One region of the Desulfosporosinus sp. BICA1-9 genome, then DNA from elsewhere that is predicted to be linked to it. Evidence: riboswitches for the same ligand, from Rfam matches in the RefSeq annotation. Region 1 holds a riboswitch; the other holds the start of a gene.
What was found. A riboswitch is a leader RNA that binds a small molecule or an ion and turns the genes downstream of it on or off. The one in region 1 is predicted to bind S-adenosylmethionine.
Positions count from the first base shown of each region.

Region 2: another riboswitch for S-adenosylmethionine. It lies ahead of JL57_RS02540 (homocysteine biosynthesis protein); the one in region 1 lies ahead of JL57_RS24160 (homocysteine synthase).

Region 1 covers NZ_JUEE01000195.1:13,045-22,685, forward strand. Annotated here, with positions in the region: gene JL57_RS24125 (acetyl-CoA C-acetyltransferase) at 1-353, shown strand, start outside; gene JL57_RS24130 (3-hydroxyacyl-CoA dehydrogenase family protein) at 411-1,262, shown strand; gene JL57_RS24135 (MaoC family dehydratase N-terminal domain-containing protein) at 1,702-2,109, shown strand; gene JL57_RS24140 (enoyl-CoA hydratase/isomerase family protein) at 2,134-2,913, shown strand; gene JL57_RS24145 (MaoC/PaaZ C-terminal domain-containing protein) at 2,929-3,366, shown strand; gene JL57_RS24150 (sigma-54-dependent Fis family transcriptional regulator) at 3,584-4,996, shown strand; partial or broken gene JL57_RS35425 (formate--tetrahydrofolate ligase) at 5,039-5,143, shown strand; gene metA (homoserine O-succinyltransferase) at 5,682-6,605, opposite strand; gene JL57_RS24160 (homocysteine synthase) at 6,768-8,060, opposite strand; SAM riboswitch class I at 8,197-8,303, opposite strand; gene JL57_RS36610 (helix-turn-helix domain-containing protein) at 8,431-8,886, opposite strand; gene JL57_RS24165 (TRAP transporter substrate-binding protein) at 9,513-9,641, shown strand, end outside.
Region 2 covers NZ_JUEE01000020.1:29,147-38,787, reverse strand. Annotated here, with positions in the region: gene JL57_RS02565 (DMT family transporter) at 1-737, shown strand, start outside; gene JL57_RS02560 (ammonium transporter) at 1,117-2,376, shown strand; gene JL57_RS02555 (P-II family nitrogen regulator) at 2,373-2,711, opposite strand; gene JL57_RS33320 (hypothetical protein) at 2,932-3,063, opposite strand; gene JL57_RS02550 (peroxiredoxin) at 3,132-3,692, opposite strand; SAM riboswitch class I at 4,019-4,145, shown strand; gene JL57_RS02540 (homocysteine biosynthesis protein) at 4,273-5,469, shown strand; gene JL57_RS02535 (NIL domain-containing protein) at 5,475-5,876, shown strand; gene JL57_RS02530 (UPF0280 family protein) at 5,877-6,623, shown strand; gene JL57_RS02525 (hypothetical protein) at 7,081-7,329, shown strand; gene JL57_RS02520 (DUF6385 domain-containing protein) at 7,401-8,417, shown strand; gene JL57_RS02515 (hypothetical protein) at 8,561-8,872, shown strand; gene JL57_RS02510 (glycosyltransferase) at 9,036-9,641, opposite strand, start outside.

The sequences.
Region 1 (9,641 bases):
CTGCTTCAGCGGCTGTAGATCCAAAAATTATGGGGATTGGAGTCGTCCCAGCAGTAAAGCGCGTCTTGAAGTTTGCGAATCTCAAGATCGATGATATTGGCTACTGGGAGATCAATGAAGCATTTGCGTCTCAATTTTTAGCCGTTAACCGAGAACTAAACCTGGACATGGATAAAGTTAATGCTAATGGTTCAGGTATTTCCTTAGGCCATCCAGTCAGTTGCACTGGGGCTCGGTTGATCGTTACAATGCTCAATGAAATGCGACGTCGCGGTGTCCGGTTTGGGTGTGCTTCTCTTTGCGGTGGCGGCGGTCCGGCTAGTGCTATAATTGTAGAACAATATCTTGATTAAGAATATTAAATCTGCCGTTGTGATGGAGAAAAGAACCAATTTTAAGGAGGATCCACGATGAACATTCGCACAATTGGAGTTGTTGGCGCTGGAACTATGGGAACAGGTATTGCTCATATAGCCGCTATGGCAGGATATGATGTAATCCTACGGGATATCGACATGACGTTTATTGATCGTGCCGTAGCTAATATGGATAAGTTCATGGCGCGCTCTGTTGAAAAAGGGAAGATGACCGAGGAGGTACGACAGGTAACTTTAGGTAGGCTTAAAAAGACGACTGCGCTGGAGGATATGGCGGCTGCTGATTTCATAATCGAGGTAGTTTTAGAGAAGATGGATCTAAAGAAGGAGGTGTTTCAGACCCTGAACAAGGTGTGCGGGCCTGAGGTCATCTTTGCTACTAATACTTCTTCCATGTCGATCACGGAAATTGCAACTGCTTCAGGCCGCCCTGACAAAGTCTGCGGTATGCACTTTTTTAATCCAGCTCAGATTATGCGGTTAGTGGAAATCATCCGTGGAACGCAGAGTTCGGACGAAACGATAGCAGAAGCAACTGATTTAGCCCGCGCTTTCGGCAAGACAACGGTTGAGGTCAAAAAGGATTCCCCAGGATTCATAGCTAATCGGATTTTGATGCCCCAGCTGATTGAGGCTGCCCGCCTCCTGCAGGAAGGAGTTGCATCCGTTGAAGACATTGATACCGCTGTAAAGCTTGGACTCAACTATCCCATGGGCATGTTTGAACTGTTGGATTTTGGTGGAATTGATCTTGCCTATCATGTTATGGAATACTTTGCTGATGAATTCAGCGACAGCCAGTACGCTGCACCGCAGATAATCAAACAAATGTGCAGAGCAGGTAAACATGGTCGGAAGAGCGGAGAAGGTTTCTATAAGTATTAAGATTAGATACTGTGTGTATCATTAGTATACATACTTGCTAAGTGGCACCTGCTTGTTTGTATCAAAGCTATACAAAGTTTAAAATCCCCCAGGGCTTTTTAACGTTTGCCTGAGGGATTTTTATGTATAGTTATTGTTGGCACGATTATTGAAAGTTAAGTAAGTAACAGCCGCTACAAGTGTTTAATTTTCTCTGATGTTGAGGAAGAAGGTGGAGTTAAATTTGTCTAGCCACTTTATTTATCATAACCTGGATCACAAATTTATCATTAAGGAATGGCTGGAAGGAGAAAAGATTTTTTAAATTTTCAGCGCACGTTTTTATGTTAGAAATATTGTTCCAGACGTTATGGCAACAGTAAGGGTAATTAAAGAGGAGGACAGCTCAGCAATAGACATTCCTGAAGATGCTTTTTAGTATGTAATATCAAAAGGGGAGGTGGTAAAAATAATTGGCAAAGATTTAATTGGTCGGGAAAGCAAACCAGTTAGAGTAAAGATCGAGGCAGATGTAGTTCGCAGGTTCGCCGAAACGGTGGGTATTCCCTTTGAAAACCGGGTGCCTCCAACTTTCTTTGGAACCTTTATGAAAGGTAGTATTGAAGGGGTTGATCTATTTCAACCCGGAACAATTCATGGTGAACAAAAATTCGTTTATTTTCAATCGGTTTCAATCGGTGACAATATAGTCTATACTCGTCGGATCAAGGATGTTTTTGAACGGTCCGGTAAGGTTGGCAAAATGACGTTTGTTATAGTTGAGACTACGGGGTGCAATCATGCGGGGGAACAGGTTTTTTCAATGAGTTCAACAGTGATCTTCTCTGATCATAGGGATGAAATTTAAATCTAAAATAAGGAGATTAGATAAATGCCATACGAAACGATCCTAGTACAAATCAACGACGGAATTGGAACAATTACCCTTAATCGGCCTAAGGTGTTAAATGCCTTAAACAGTCAGGTTATTAGGGAATTAGGCGAAGCCGCTTTGGAACTGGGCATGAATGATTCTGTACGGGTAGTCATTATCACAGGAGGCGACAAAGTGTTTGCAGCCGGAGCAGATATCGATCAAATGGCTACAGCAACTACGGTTGATTTTGCTACAGATGACCAACCTGCACACCGTGCTTTTAACGCTATCGAAAATATGCCCAAACCGGTAATTGCAGCGGTTGCAGGTTATGCTCTGGGCGGTGGATGTGAATTAGCCTTAGTTGCAGATGTACGTCTTGCCGCTGACTCTGCCAAGTTTGGCTTGCCGGAAATTAAACTAGGTATTTTGCCTGGAATCGGAGGAACCCAGCGTTTGCCAAGACTCGTCGGAGCAGGCAGAGCCAAAGAGTTACTTTTTAGCGGTGACTTTATCAGCGCTGAGGAGGCATTTCGTATTGGCCTGGTCAATAAAGTAGTTCCCGCTGAAGAACTTTTCGAGGAAGCCAGAAAAATGGCTAAACGCTTTGCGAGTCAGGGGGCTGTTGCTTTACGTATGGCAAAGTCTTGCGTCAATGAGGGGCTGCACATGGACTTGGAAGCAGGACTGCAGTATGAGCAAAGATGCTTCAGTATTTTGTTCGCCACCGAGGATCAAAAAGAAGGTATGAAGGCTTTTATGGAAAAGCGTAAGCCAAACTTTCAGGGAAGGTAGGTATCTGTAGGAAAGATGAAACACCTTTGGGATTATCAGGTTAACGACTCGCTCCCCAGTAGAGAATGGTGGCCAACCGACCTGCAATTACGGCAGTATGCAGAGGCTTCAGGTGATTTTAATCCTATTCACTTAGACGAGGCATTTGCCCGAAAAGCAGGATTTGACGGTATAATAGCTCACGGGATGTTGACTATGGCTCAACTTGGAGCCATGCTGACAGACTGGATAAGTGAAGAAGGAACCCTTAAGAGTTTTGAAGTCCGGTTTAAAAATATGGTTCGAGTTGGAGAACGGATAGTTTTTTCTGGCTATATTAAAGATGCTCTGTCTGATGCCGTAAAATGTGACCTTATTGTGACTAAAGCTAACGGAGAAGAAGTATTGACGGGATCAGCAGAGGTCTCGTTTAAGACCAAGGATAGCTTTAGAGGAAATAATATTAATGCATAATTAACATTGTGCATTAAATCATTCTACTTTGTGCTTCGGACATCGAGCATTGAGCCTCGAGCATCGGATGCGTGCAGCGACTGTACCCTGTTAAAAACCTTGTTACTACCGTTCAACGGTCAATTTATCCCTTTCGGAGATTAAAGGAGGTTTGACTGGTTTTTTCTGATATGATGTATACAAAATATACAACATACAACATATTGGGGGAAAAAGGATGAGCATCGGATCTTACGCTATAACTACAGATGTTATCAAGCAATGGGATCAAGGGCTTTTATTTAAGATCCTCGATAACATTGAAGACGTTGTAATGGTTCTTGATTCAGATACCACGATTGTTTATGCCAATGAGTCTTACGCTAAGATTTTAGGAGTACCGGTTCAGAAGGTCTTGGGGCGCAGGCTAGATTTGATCGAGCCAGAATGTCTGGCTATCAAAGTATTGCGCTCAGGAAAAGCCAGTAACGAGCGGGACAATCTTTCCTCAGTCGGTATTGATGTAATTGGACGTTCGTTTCCGCTTTTTGAAGGGGACCAGGTCGTAGGCTGTGTTGCAATTTTCAATAACATAACTAAAGTTGTAGAGTTGAGCAGGGAATTACAACAGACTAAGGGAGTAGCTGACTATTTGCAGGATCAGTTAAATCAGCAGACGCAGTTGCCTTTGTCCTTTAAAGAATATGTAGGGCAGAACAGTCGTTTGAGGGAAACCTTGGGGTTAGCGGCAAAAGTGGCTCGAACTGATAGTACAGTACTAATCTTGGGTGAAAGCGGAGTCGGTAAGGAAGTTTTAGCCAGGGCCATTCATAATTCCAGCCGGCGGAAGGATAAACCTTTGATTAAAGTTAACTGTGCGGCTATACCTGAGGCTTTGCTGGAAAGCGAGTTGTTCGGGTTTGAGGATGGGGCTTTTACTGGGGCAAAAAAGGGTGGCAAGCTAGGGAAATTTGAACTGGCTCACGGTGGTACCATTTTTTTGGATGAAATCGGTGATATGAGCATTAATATGCAGGCTAAGCTGTTGAGAGTACTACAGGAAAGAGAATTAGAACGGGTTGGAGGCACCAAGACCATAAGTCTGAATATAAGAGTGATTACGGCAACAAACCGTAATTTGGAAAAGATGATGGACGAAGGGACTTTCCGTCGTGATTTGTATTATCGACTTAATATTGTGCCGCTATACCTATTGCCGTTACGTGAACGTATGGATGATCTCCTTACTCTTGCCAAAAAGTTCCTTGCTCAATATTTGGAGGAAGTAAACCAAGAGTTAACCCTTTCTCCACAAGTGATAAGGATTCTGAAGGCTCATGACTGGCCCGGCAATGTTAGAGAATTACAAAATGTATTGGAACACGCCAGTATTGTTCGAAGCGGAACGCAAATTGAAGGCCAGCATCTCCCGGATTATTTGCGTCCGATCAATATTGAATGTCAACAGATCCAAGAAAGGCCTTATGATTTAAAAGAAGCTGTAGCCAAAGTTGAACGAGACTTAATGGTTGCGGCTTTGGCGAACAGCAATAACAACCGTAGCACAGCTATTAGAGAATTAGGTATTTCGCGTCGCGCCTTCTATGAAAAACTACGCAGGTATGATATAGAAGGCCAAGCCGAAGACTAATTTACGGTTTAGCTGAGGTAGTGAATTTTCTAACATGGAGAGAAGTCGATTTATGGCGCGGATGGCGTTAACTTTGATAAAGCAGCCCAAGCTTCCATCATGAAATATGTGGAGATGGGATATGGCAATTTACCGATCTGCATGGCATGGCGTATGTTCTTTTTCCTGTGCGGCAAAGAATGCAAGGATTCTTACCTATAAGGCGAGAATCCCTTGCTTATGCTCTATGTAACTGGTGAAGAGTGGGATTCGAACCTACGAGAGTCTTCATCATACCGCGCTAGGTTGTTCTTTGTTAAAAATTTGAGCGTTTGTAAAATACTGTTTTTCTCTTTAGTTTTAGAAAATAAACTTTGCGGTTCATCAATTTCTAACGTCAAATTATCTGGCTTGAATAAACGGCTGTCTCCTAAATTAGCTGCGATAGTAATTTTCGTCGTTCCAAACACAAGGTGAGATATAAAGGTAGCAATTGCATCTTTGGGTTTGATTGGAAAAATGGCCGTGGCACCAATTTTGGAAGCGACTCCGTATAGAGAAGCCCTAAAATTAGCTTTCCCTTATATTACAAGAACTATTACGTCCAATTTAGCGAGGATTAGGATAGCGTAAATACTAGAAAGCTACCGATAGTATGCTGTATCGGTAGCTTTCTTTTGGGTTGAGTTCACTTGAATCGATTAAGTTAGCGGGCTCCTAAATCATAAGGAGTCTCCTGATAGACAAAGTAATTTAACCAGTTTTGAAATAGCAAGCTTGTATGAGAGCGCCAATTATGGATTGGCGTTTTAGTAGGGTCATCATTAGGAAAATAGCCTTTCGGAAGTGCAATGGCAAGCCCTTTGGCGATGTCCCGATCGTATTCCTCTTTCAAAGTTAACGTATCGTACTCCGAATGCCCCGTTACGAACACTTGTCGTCCGTCTTTAGAAACCACAATGTAAAGCCCCGCTTCATCAGACTCCGATAAAATCTCTAATTCGGGGTGTGTTTCAAGGTCGCTGCGCTTGACTTCCGTATGGCGAGAGTGGGGGACGAAGAATTCATCGTCAAAACCGCGCAGCAGTTGCATGCCGTTTAAGCTGCGCTTGTTCACATTGTGCTTAAAGATTCCAAACATCTTCTCAGAGAGAGGGTATTTTGGAATTCCATAATGGTGATACAGCCCTGCCTGAGCCCCCCAGCAGATATGGAAGGTGGAGGTTACATGAGTTTTTGTCCATTCCATGATAGTTTTAAATTCTTCCCAGTAGGAGACTTCCTCAAATTCCAGATGCTCTACTGGTGCCCCAGTGATGATCATGCCATCGAATTTTTGCCCTTTGACCTCACTAAAGCTTTTGTAAAAGGAATCTAAATGTTCCTGCGCAGTATTTTTAGAAACATGAGAATCAATACGCAAAAGCACAATTTCAACTTGCAAAGGGGAATTTCCGAGCAATCTCAAGAGTTGTATTTCGGTTGTTTCCTTGCGAGGCATGAGGTTGAGTATCACAATTTTTAAGGGACGGATATCTTGGTGAAAGGCGCGTTCTTCTCCCATCACAAAGATGTTTTCCTGATTTAAAATCTCTAAAGCAGGTAAATTTTCAGGTATTTTGATAGGCATGTATCTAAACTCCCTTTTCGAGGTTGAGGTTCGATGCACGAAGTCCGATATTCGAGATCCAACTAGCGCACATCGATTCTCCCATTTTTTTTGCTGCCAAGACTGTGTGAACAGATATTGCGCAAGGTTACTCAAGTTTAAGTTTCTTAGCTTCTTAGCTCCTTAAGCGCCTTGACTTGCCTGAAGAGCTTGATCCAGATCATATAGGAGATCATCAATGGTTTCTATTCCGATGGAAAGACGAATCATATCAGGGGATACCCCTGCAAGGCGTTGTGAAGCCTCATCGAGTTGTTGATGGGTGGTACTGGCCGGATGAATGACTAAGGATTTGGCATCCCCCACGTTTGCCAAATGAGAAAACAGTTGGAGACTGTTAATGAACTTTTTGCCTTCGTTGAGACCACCTTTAAGACCAAAGGTGAAGATTGCTCCAGATCCCAGGGGTAAATATTTTTTAGCGAGGGTGTGATAAGGACTCTTGGCAAGCCCTGGATAGTTAACCCAAGTCACTAAGTCGTGCTGGTCAAGGAATTCTGCAACTTTTTGAGCATTGGCAACATGGCGTTCCATGCGTAAGGGAAGCGTTTCTAATCCTTGTAAGAACAAAAAGGAGTTAAAAGGGGAAAGGGCTGCACCAGTGTCGCGCAAAAGGGATACTCTCGCTTTGATAATATAAGCAGCATTACCACAGGCTTCTGTAAAAATTATGCCGTGGTAGCTCGGATCTGGTTGACTGAGTCCTAGGAACTTACCGTTGTTCCAGTCGAATTTCCCAGAGTCGACAATGACTCCTCCTATCGAAGTACCATGGCCACCTATAAATTTGGTGGCAGAATGCACCACAATGTCCGCTCCGTGCTCGATTGGACGGCACAAGTAGGGTGAGGCAAAGGTATTGTCTACGATCAGGGGAAGGCCGTTTTCATGAGCAATTTGAGCAATCGTTTCTAGATCGGCAACATTGATGAGCGGATTTCCGATGGTTTCAGTATACAAGGCTTTTGTCTTATCTGTGATTTTTGAGCGGAATTCTTCTGGTTTGTCGACGTCTACAAAGTGAACTTTGATTCCAAGTTTAGCAAATGTGTAGGCGAATAAGGTGTAAGTGCCTCCGTAAAGGGAACTGGAGGCGACAATTTCATCCCCTGCTTGGACGATGTTTAAAAGTGCGTAGGTAATAGCTGCTTGGCCGGATGCAGTTGCAAGCGCTCCAACTCCCCCTTCAAGAAGTGCAATGCGTTGTTCAAAGACGTCTTGAGTAGGATTCATAATTCGAGTGTAAATATTGCCAGGTTCTTTTAAGGCAAATAAATTAGCAGCATGATCAGTGTCGTTGAAGACGAAGGAGGAGGTCTGGTAGATAGGAACGGCACGCGAATTGGTTGCTGAATCTGGGCTTTGCCCTCCGTGTAAGGAAATTGTTTCAATACCTAGTTGTCGCTTTTCAGTCATGATAATTCCTCCTAGTTTTTTTGGTTTGTGGGATCATACAGGGATCGTTTGAATTGAGAGAGGACTATTGAGGTGGTTGGTAAATAAAAAACGACCCACTTCAAGAGAAGCGGCCGTTATGATATTTAACACGCTACTCTCATCTCTCAGAACCTATGGTTCTGTTGGAATTAGCACCTCATAGCTTGCACTATCGGTTGCCGGGCATCATTGGGCCAGTCCCTCCGCCACTCTTGATAAGAGAAATTCAATATTTAGTTGTTGAGGATATTGATACTATAAATCAAATCGGCGCCTGTGTCAACAGATAGCGATTGCCAATTTGTGTTATATAATTTAAGGGGTTGGAAAGCTATTTAGTATTAAAAAATCACTTTGAATTATGGTTTTGATAGATTAGCTCCTCCCCGACTAACTGGAGAATATTTAAGGCTAATTGCAAATTAAAACAGGCTTGAGGGTCCTTAAGATCCTGCCCGGTAATCGCTTCAATACGTAGTAACCGATATTTAAAACCGCTTACTGACAAATTAAGGATTCTTGCGGTTCCCTCAAGATTACCACGGAGGTTAAGAAATTCTTGTAATGTGGTAAGAAGTTGGGAATTATGGGTTTTATCATAGGCTAAAAGAGATCCTATTTGACTGGAGGCAAAGCTATATAAATCTGTTGGGTTTAAGGCACCAAAAAGCAGGACAGGAGCACTGAATTGTTCAAGGGAAATGACTTGTCCCTGTTTCTTAAGGGCTTTTCCTATTTCAACAGTGGAGCGTATTGGCGGATTCGGACCGAATTGGGTAACTCTGCTATCATTACAGAATTTTATTAAAACATATTAATAAAATAGTTGACACAGAATAAATATCAAATTATACTGATTTATATTGATATTAAAAATATTCAGAATAAACTAATTAAATTAAATTAAATCAAATTTTAATATGTGAATTTTTACACGACATAATTGAAGCTGAAAAATTATAGAAACCAACTGATTAATAATTTGTTTTTTAAAGGTAAATTCAATAAATGTGGCCGCGACATTAGGAATATAGCAATTTTGAATGCAAGCCTGGTAGATGTCAATTTCCTTGGGCAGTTATGGGAAGGGTGATGAATAACATTTTATTAGTAAAGGTAAAATAATTGTTTTTTGTCACTATACTATTAAGTATAATATTATTACATATATCATTAATTATAATTTGCACAAACGGAAAACAACTAGAAGACGCCAATCAGCAAGGATTGTAAGCATTAAATAGGGGGTGATGCTTCAGGCAAATTTCAGGGAACAAGACATTTTACATCTTTGGATAAGGGGGAAATCATTTCAGACAAAATGAACCTGAAGGTGATAGGGAGAGTAACTAATATTTTTTTACTTGAAACACCCCAAAAGATTAATACAGATCTATGCAAATAAACATTCAAATTAGAGGAGGAATTGTTTTGAAACTAAGGAAAAATATTATTTTATTAGTAGCGTTAGTTTTTGGGCTGGTTCTGCTTGCCGGATGCGGCGGGACTAAAGTAAGTGGGGATACTCCAGCTAAGGATACTCCAACTAAGGAAACGATG
Region 2 (9,641 bases), on a different contig from region 1:
TGTTTACTCGGGGGATGATTCTACCTTTCGATGCTTCAGCTTCTACTTGGATCTGGTTAACTTTTTCTGGACTAATAGGCTTTGTGATCGGAGACTTATTTTTATTTCAAGCGTTTGTGCAAGTGGGTTCCCGGATATCAATGTTGATTATGGCTTCAGTACCACCAATTACTACTATAGCCGGTTTCTTGATAATGGGGGAAAGAATCTCGTTATTAGGTCTAACCGGTATGCTGATTACTATTGCAGGAATTTCCCTCGTGATTCTCACCAAAAGTTCAACGGACAAAAAAGTAAAGTTTTCTCATCCAATCAAGGGATTAGTCTATGCTTTCATTGGTGCACTAGGGCAAGCCTTCGGACTAGTTCTTAGTAAATTTGGTATGGGATCATATAACCCCGTTGCTGCCACTCAAATAAGGATAATTGCGGGGATTATCGGCTTCACTCTCGTCATTACAGTTTCGAAGAACTGGGAAAACGTCTATAATGCATTAAGAGATTCAAAGGCGATGAAAAATATCTCAATAGGATCCCTTTTTGGGCCATTCATAGGAGTTTCGCTTTCATTGGTAGCGGTTCAGTATGCCCCGACGGGGATTGTCTCTACGATCATGTCCATTACTCCGATTCTAATAATTCCAGTATCGATTTTTATTCTTAAAGAAAAGGTATTTCCAAAGGAAATTTTCGGAGCCTTTATAACTCTTGTAGGAGTTTCGCTTTTATTCCTGTAAAAGATAAACAGGCAACCCCCTAATCGCCCAAAGAAGAAAAGAAAAGTACTCATTTTGCCCATAGCCTAGCAAGCTGGTTCTTACGGGACTACATCTCTTGTATAATGTATTTCGCCAAAAAGTCCTAGACACATTTCGTTAGGGCTACTATAATAAAAGCATACTTGCAAGACTGAGAGAGCAAAGAAGCTCTAAGGGGCGTTTTAGAACGCTTTTTAGAGCTTCTTTTTTATGTAATTTAGTTGGTATATAGTTTAGGTTAGTATTCAGGGCAACTGTGCTTCCGCTGGTCATCCAAGATGGTGAGAAAAGACCGCCGAAGCTAAGGCCTAAGGCATGTATGTCCGGACAAATTTCTTTATACGAGGAGGTAAGTTTGATGCCAATAAATACTGGAGATGTGTCTTTCGTAGTTATCTGTACTATACTAGTCTTTCTGATGACCCCTGGATTGGCATTATTCTACGGAGGTATGGTCAGAAAACGTAATGTGCTTTCTATCATGATGCAAAGCTACGCCGCCATAGGATTGGTCACAGTTATTTGGGTCTTATTTGGATACTCTTTAGCCTTCGGACCAGATCAGGGTCATTTAATAGGAAATCTAGATTGGGTAGGTCTAAAAGGTGTTGGGCTTTCGCCTAACCCTGATTATGCTCCTACAATCCCCCATTTGTTGTTCTTCTTGTTCCAACTGATGTTCGCGATCATTACACCAGCGCTAATCAGCGGAGCAACTGCTGAAAGACTACGTTTTACTGCCTTTATATTATTTATACTTTTTTGGAGTATCTTTGTTTATATCCCACTGGCCCATTGGGTCTGGGGAGTGGGTGGCTGGATGCGCAATCTCGGTGTCTTGGATTTCGCCGGTGGCACAGTCGTAGAAATGGCTTCAGGAGTGTCGGGATTGGTGGCAGCCTTTGTCGTAGGCAAGCGAATCACAGTGGGTTATGAATGGAACATTCCCCATCATATGCCCAACGTCCTTTTTGGCGGCGGATTGTTATGGTTTGGTTGGTTCGGATTTAACGCAGGGGGGGCAATGGGGGCAAATGGCGTGGCAATTCTAGCGCTTGCAACAACCCAAATAGCCGGAGCTGCCGGAATGATAGGGTGGGCACTAATTGAATGGCTCCATCGTCGCCAGATCACAGCTTTCGGTGCTGTGAGCGGCATCATTTCGGCACTTGTGGCAATCACACCTGCAGCAGGATATGTCTCAACCGGTAGTTCACTCCTGATTGGCTTTATTGCTGGAGGAGTGTGTTATTTAGGAGTAAGTATACTTAAGGCCAAACTGGGCTATGATGATGCCTTAGATGTCTTCGGAATACATGGAATCGGAGGGACTTGGGGTACTATTGCTACCGGGATTTTTGCAGATCTAAGTCTTAATCCACAAGGGAAAAACGGGTTAATTAATGGCGGAGGAATGGAACCGGTCTTTATTCAATTAATTGCAGTGGCGGTAACCTATTTATTTACTGGTATCATGACGTTTCTCATCTTAAAGGGAATAGCTATATTCACCCCGCTTAAGGCTACGGATGACGAACAAGCGAACGGTTTAGATTTAACTCAGCATAGGGAAAAGGCCTATCCCGATTTCGAACTTAGTGAGAATGTATTTATTTAAAGAGCATTTTCACCGTGTTCGCCCGTTCGGATACGGATCGCCTCTAAGATGTCATAGACAAAAATTTTGCCGTCTCCAAATTCTCCAGTTTTTGATGCCTCCGCAATGGCGGCGATAACTTTCTCTGCTTTTTCCGTGGGAACGACCACTTCAAGTTTTATCTTCGGCAAAAGCCTAGTTTCGATTTCTTGACCACGGTAAATTTGAGTGTACCCTTTTTGTTTTCCGAATCCCATAACATTAGAGACGGTCATCCCTTGCACATTGATGTTCGATAACGCAATTTTAACGTCATTTAATTTCTCAGGTCTAATAATCGCTTCGATCTTTTTCATAATGTCACCCTTTAATCTTAAAATTTAATCCTAAATAAGCTACAATCCCATACAGTATATCAGAAGTTTTCTTTGGATAATATGCCTTAAAATGAAAAGCCGGGCTTAAGCCCGGCTTTGAGGAGTCTTTTTCTTGAAAGGGGAATTTTTCCCTCGGTCTGGTTTACCTGTTTGCGCTTTGTCGGTCGCTTTATTTGACATCAAGATGCCTCCTTTGTGATTAGCTTGGATTATAAGTTGTTTGTCCATCCCGGCCATAATCTGTACGTCCGTCCTGATCGGCTTGGTGGCTGCTATTAGGTAGCTCTTCGCGTTTAGGAAATGGTTTTTTACTTGGTTTGGGCTGATCCATAGTATTTCTCCTTAAAGTTGGAATACATTTAGGATACCCTAGGAATGGATAATTATGTTGAGATTGCATTAGATTTTCCCAACGAATTTAAAATCCCTTAGGATGCCAGTCATTCCAGGTTGCCAGTAAGCGGGCACCCCTAGACCAGTCGCTTCTTCATAGATCAGACCCTGAATTACTCGAATAATCTCAGCGATGTTACGACCAACTTCAGGTGGATAGAGGCTGACATACTTAACCTTTCGATCTGGAGCAATGATAAAAGTTGCTCGGAAGGCAATTCCCAATTCTGCTCTAAGTACTCCATATTGATGCGTTATGAAATGGGAACGGTCGGATAATAACGGATATTGTATGGTACGTGCGGAGGGAGATATTTCTGCGAAGATTTTATGAGAATAGACGCTGTCGGTGCTAATCGCTAAAACTTGAACACCAAGATTCCTGAATGTCTCCTGCCGGGCAGCCACGGCTGCCAATTCAGTCGGTCAGACAAAGGTAAAATCACCAGCATAGAAGAATAAGAGCACCCATTGATTTTGGAAATCATTAAGACGGATGGTCACTTTGTTGCCACCATCATAGGCCTCGGCTTCAAAATCCGGCGCAAGCTGGGTTGGAATAATCATTTTTATAACCTCCCCCTGAAGATACATTCCGTTTACTTTTATGTAAGCCCAGGGTACTTTGACACCTTCTAGAGACTAAACTATAGGATCATCATTTTTGATATCTGTTACATTTGAAGCGTCTTTGAGGACGAAAAAAGGGATCCCCTTAGAACTTGGGAGATCCATATAAGAGGACTAACTACATGAAAAAAACGGAAATGAACCTAACATCTCCGGCATGTTTTTGACCAAAATTTGAGATTGTCTGTTTATATATTCAGAGATTATATTGACAGGACATAAGACAAATGTTAGACTCAGCGTAATGAATTGAATAAACTATGCTCTTATCCGGAGTGGTGGAGGGACTAGCCCGATGAAACCCGGCAACCAGCTTGACACGCTATGATTTCATGGCATGCACAAAGCATGGTGCTAATTCTTGCAGGAGATTCTTCTGACAGATAAGAGGAGCGTCGAAATTTAAAAATTGGCCTCTTCTGTTTGCAGAAGAGGTCTTTTAGCACTATCAAACAGTAAAAAATTCTGGAGGAATAAGAAGCGCCTAAGTGTAACAAATCTGGAGGTGGGGACGTTCATGAGTGTTGAAAAGACATATGCTGAGATTAATGCCAAGATTAAAACTGGCAAAGCAGTCGTGGTAACTGCAGAAGAACTTATAGCCCTGGTAGAGGAAAAGGGTCTCTCTCAAGCTGCCCAAGAAGTCGATGTGGTAACGACAGGTACCTTTGCGCCCATGTGTTCTTCAGGTGCCTTTTTGAGTTTCGGACATACAAAACCCCGCATGAAAATGCAGAAAGTATGGCTGAACGGTGTATCGGCGTATACTGGCGTAGCGGCTGTTGACGCCTATATCGGCGCCACGGAGATGCCGGATAATGACCCATTAAACAGCAACTATCCGGGTGAATTTAAGTATGGCGGAGGTCATGTCATTCATGATTTAGTGGCACGCAAATCTGTCAAATTGAAAGCGTTAGCCTATGGCACAGACTGTTATCCACGCCAAAATCTTGAAACCACTATTACGCTAGATGAGATAAATGAGGCGATCCTTTTTAATCCGCGTAATGCCTATCAGAATTACAACTGTGCGGTAAACCTGACCGATCGGACGATTTATACCTATATGGGCATGATTAAACCTCATTTGGGGAACGCCAATTATTCAACTTCAGGACAACTGAGCCCGCTCTTAAAGGACCCTCATTTTAAGACGATCGGGGTAGGTACAAAAATATTTCTTGGCGGCGGAGTTGGATATGTCGCTTGGAACGGTACACAACATTTCCCGTCCATGATTAATGTAGAAGACCAGGAACTAGGTAGTGCAGGGGGAACACTCGCCGTCACCGGGGATCTGAAACAAATGAGCCCTAGATGGCTTGTCGGTACCAGTTACCTTGGGTATGGAGCAACCCTCAGTGTTGGAATAGGGGTTCCCATTCCGATTCTTAATGAAGATATCGCTCGGTATGCTGCTAAGAAAGATGAAGAACTGTTTGCCCCAATTGTGGACTATGGGGAAGCATATCCCTCATTTACACCGGGTAATCTGGGGTATGTTAGTTATGCAGACCTAAAGAGTGGAAAGATCCAGGTGAATGGCAAAGAGATCACTACTGCTCCATTGTCAAGTATGCCGCGGGCCCGTGAAATCGCCTCAACTTTAAAAGGGTGGATTCAAAAAGGCGAATTTCTCCTGACAGAACCGGTTAAAGCGCTTCCCTCACCCGCTGACGGCTTTATCGCTCACAGTATTAAGGAGGATTGATGAAAGTGTCGCCAAAGAGAATAGTTTTACGTTTTGGAACAGACATTTCGGTAAAGCCCATAGTCTATCGTCTGGTTAAAGATTATGACTTAGTGGTCAATATAGTTAAAGCGGACGTCAACCCGCAAAAAGAAGGAACTATGATCCTAGAGGTTACCGGGGACCAAAGTGAAGAAGGACTTAGCTATTTACGAGATCTGGGAGTTTCAGTTCAGAACCTTAACCAAGAAATTGTACGAAATGAAGAAAAGTGTGTGATGTGCGGGGTGTGCACTGGCATTTGCCCGACCGGTGCCTTATATATGGAGCGTCCCTCTATGGAAGTCTTCTTTGATGGGGACCAATGTGTTTTTTGTCAACTATGTACAAAAGTCTGCCCTATGAAGGCAATGGAGGTCCGTCTATAATTGGATTTCGTAGAACGCAGTTATCGGCAGCGTCATCGCCAGGAGGATCTGGTCCATTTTCAAGTGACTGTGGGGGAAACAGACCTAGATATTGGGGTGCGGAAAGAACGGCTTACAAAAGACTTGCTGGAATGGGTAGAGGAGACGATTCGGGCCTGTCGTAGACCGCTTGAGGATTATATCCAGAGAGACCCCGGCTTTGTGGAGGCTTTAGCACCTTATACGATATTGCCAAATGCCCCCTTAATTGTCCAGACTATGGCGGAAGTCGGTCGTCTTGCAGGTGTGGGGCCAATGGCGGCGGTCGCCGGAGCCGTGGCCGAGTTAGTGGGGAAATCGATTGCCAAGCGTTCCCGGGACGTCATTGTAGAAAATGGCGGCGACATCTTCTTGCGTACGAGTCGCATTCGCAAGGTTGGGATATTTGCAGGGGATTCGCCGTTGTCGAATCGAGTGGCGATTGAGATTCGACCGGAACAAACCCCCCTAGGAATTTGTACATCATCGGGTAAAGTGGGGCATTCTTTGAGCTTTGGCAAAGCGGATGCCGTTGTCGTGATCTCTCCTTCAGTCCCCTTGGCAGATGCGGTAGCAACAGCTACTGGGAATCTTATTAAAACGTCAGACGATTTAGAAAGAGCCCTAGAATTTGCCGCAGAGATCAAAGGAGTTACGGGTGTAGTAGTTATTAAAGACGATCGCCTAGCAGTATGGGGAAGCGTAAAGTTAATCCCTATGAATGCTTAAGGTAAGTAACGATATCATAAATTGAAGGTACTGGTTTCTAATAGGAAGAGATTGGCCAAGTGGGGCTAATCCCTTCCTGTTTTGTTTATTAATAATATTTAACTAAGACAAAGAAAAAAACCTCCCCGTCGGGAGGTTTAAAGTTTTTGCGCTAATGTCTTTAGGTTCTTTTTATATAATTGGTACAACCTCAATTTAGCATGAATTAGGAGAGGAATCAATGCCCATTTCTTGGATATAAGTTCGATGAGGCCAACCGCACCCTTTTCCGGGAAGGCAATCGAATTAACATCCTGTACTATCCGAAAATAGGTTTGTGAAGTTCCCCATTTACTAGAGAATTGAGCATGAGTTAGTTTTTTGCACTTTAGGTTTAGTTTATTGTGCTATTTCCCTGGGTTTAACGATAGGATAAGTTGAAAGTGCTTTGTGAATCGTCCCATAGTGGAGGGCTAAAATGAGAAGAAATTTGAAAGGGATGTTTAATACAGTCTATAACGGAGATTTTCAGAAAATTAGTAAGGAACAACTTCAGTTTCCTGAGGCGTGGCTTCAAATTGGAGGAAATCATGAAACGAGATGGAGTTTTAGACCCCAGTCCACGGAGACCTTTTTAGAAATCAGCAATACGACTTCAAGCAGAGCAGGTATCATTCAATCACAGGAAGCTTCCACATTAAGAATTTGGGTTCAGGCTCAAAATTAAGTTCTTATACATAAAATATTAAACAAATTTAAAATTTATTTTGATTTAAAAGCGTTAAAGGTGGGGCGGAAATGACTGAAACAAATCAAGTCTATAATAGTCATTTCCTGTTATGGCAAGAAAATCATCCGGATTTCCCGGACGGATGGGTTCAAGCGGGCGGAGATTCGGCGACAAAGTGGGAGTGGACTGGCTTGCCAGATGGTCCAAGGGCTATTAAGATTGTTCATCCGTCGGGGCCAAGAGCGGGCATTATGCTAGAAAATAATGTTGTGATATCTGCGGGCGAAGGCCAACGCTGGGAAATAAAAGTCGTTCTAGAGACTGAGCCAGCTGGGATTATTTGCTATATTCGAGTATATCTCGGTGCGGTGAGTCAATTACTATTCTCTGTGCGACCTAGCTCCGAGCCGGAAGAATATTCCCGAGTTTTTTCCACACCAACAGGAGTAACTGGACTACGAGTTGAGGTTGGAATTCTCGGGGAGGGAATGGTTACAGTTCACGAGATTCAAGGCTGGAGGCTGTATCCTAAGCGAGCATTACGGCTTGATGAGAAAGGGCAACTATATGTCCGTCACATCGATTCCATCGGGGTTATTCAAACACCTGTCCCGGTAAGACTAATTAGCCCAATTCCCATACCTGTCGATGTGAGAACCCCTATTAAAACAGACTTGCGGGATTTGACACCGTCTCGTGACGGCATCAAAATCTACGCGAGTAATGGAAATCCCATTGAGTCAACCCTGGAGGGTTCAGTTCAAATTAAGATGTCCGGAAGAAGGTATGTTCAAAGTGCAGAAACGGTAACTGCCTCTAACGTTTTCGTTTCGACCATACCAAAGGATGTATCTGAGCTAAGCGTTTATTCTTATGCAGTCCATAATACTGGAACAAAGGGAGCAATTGTGCAACTACAAATCAGTCCAGATGGAGTTATCTGGACTGCGGATGATTTGGAATGCGAGATATTGTCGGGGGCACTTGCCGTTTTTACCCCGAATCGTTTTCTGCGGTATGTACGATTAATTCACCGTTCTGAATTCACTAATCCTCTCAGGATTTGGTTTCAGGCTCAAGTATAAGAAAAAATTATATATGATGTTAGTAAACCCATTTCCCCTCGGGGGACAAAATGGGTGAAGGAAATCCGAACGAACGTGATAAGTTATCCTCGAATATAATAGACTAACGAACGAAAATCAAGATTTAAGAGGAGAAGGTGGCTTTGGACGGAATTGCTTTAGTCGTTTTCTTGGCCGTTGTGGTAGAGAAAGTCGTTGAAATTTTCAAAGACATTGTTTATGCTATTCCAATTTTTCCAGATAAATTCAGGCCCCTTACTTTAGAAGTGTTGAGTTTAGCATGTGGTTTACTCCTTGCTTTCCAGAGTGGAATTAATGCATTGGAGCTATTAGATGTTAAGATCATAAATCCGATGATAGGTATTGGGATCACAGGGCTTGTGATCGGAAAAGGGTCAAACTTTGCTCATGATTTTTTCCATAGTTTTAGTAAGAACAAGAAAAGTTTAATGTAGGTGAGTGGGACGAATACCAAGCCATTCGAAGATTTTAGTTTTGTTCATTCGAAATTTCTCCTTAAAAATAAGAAGCTTATAACGATGGGAACCAGAGGTGTATTCTGATATATAGAGTATAACAGTGCTACAAAAGGTTACGAAATATTGGGGGGATTTTAAATCATTTTTCCCATACGATAAGATTAGGGCTGGGATCCAAGATCGAGCGATATTGTTCCAAATTACCGTAAGTACCGTTGGGATCGAGTGTTTGATAACGGTAATATTTCGCTAAGCGGTCTTGAGGTCTGACCCAGCCAAGATGTTTGATTCGCAGAGGGCTAGTGCCTCCGCGCAAATTTATAATATTTTTAGGAAACCTTCCACAATGTTGGGGGGTTTCTTGCCATTGGGCCTGGAAGTTGGGAATATTGCGTACGATAAAGGGTCGATACCATCTGTGGGCTTGCCAAAGTGGATCGTCCCGGTATTGGGTTTCCGTCCACAAGTCAAAAAGACGAAAGCTCAGGTAATCGACCTTAGTAGAGTGGGATAATAACTCTCGCAGTTGTTTTGGAGCATCCTCTTCGAATAGTTCATCCGCGTCCAAGATGATAATCCATTCTGGATTGGTCCTTACGGCCATTTCCCAGAGTTGTCGCCGAAGGAGGATTTCGTTATGGAACAGGGGTTCTTTGTTTGAAAGAAGGGTCAAGGGAATTCCCTGCAAGATCTCTTGGCATAGCTCGACTGAATTGTCTTCACTGGCATCGTCTAAGATAATAGC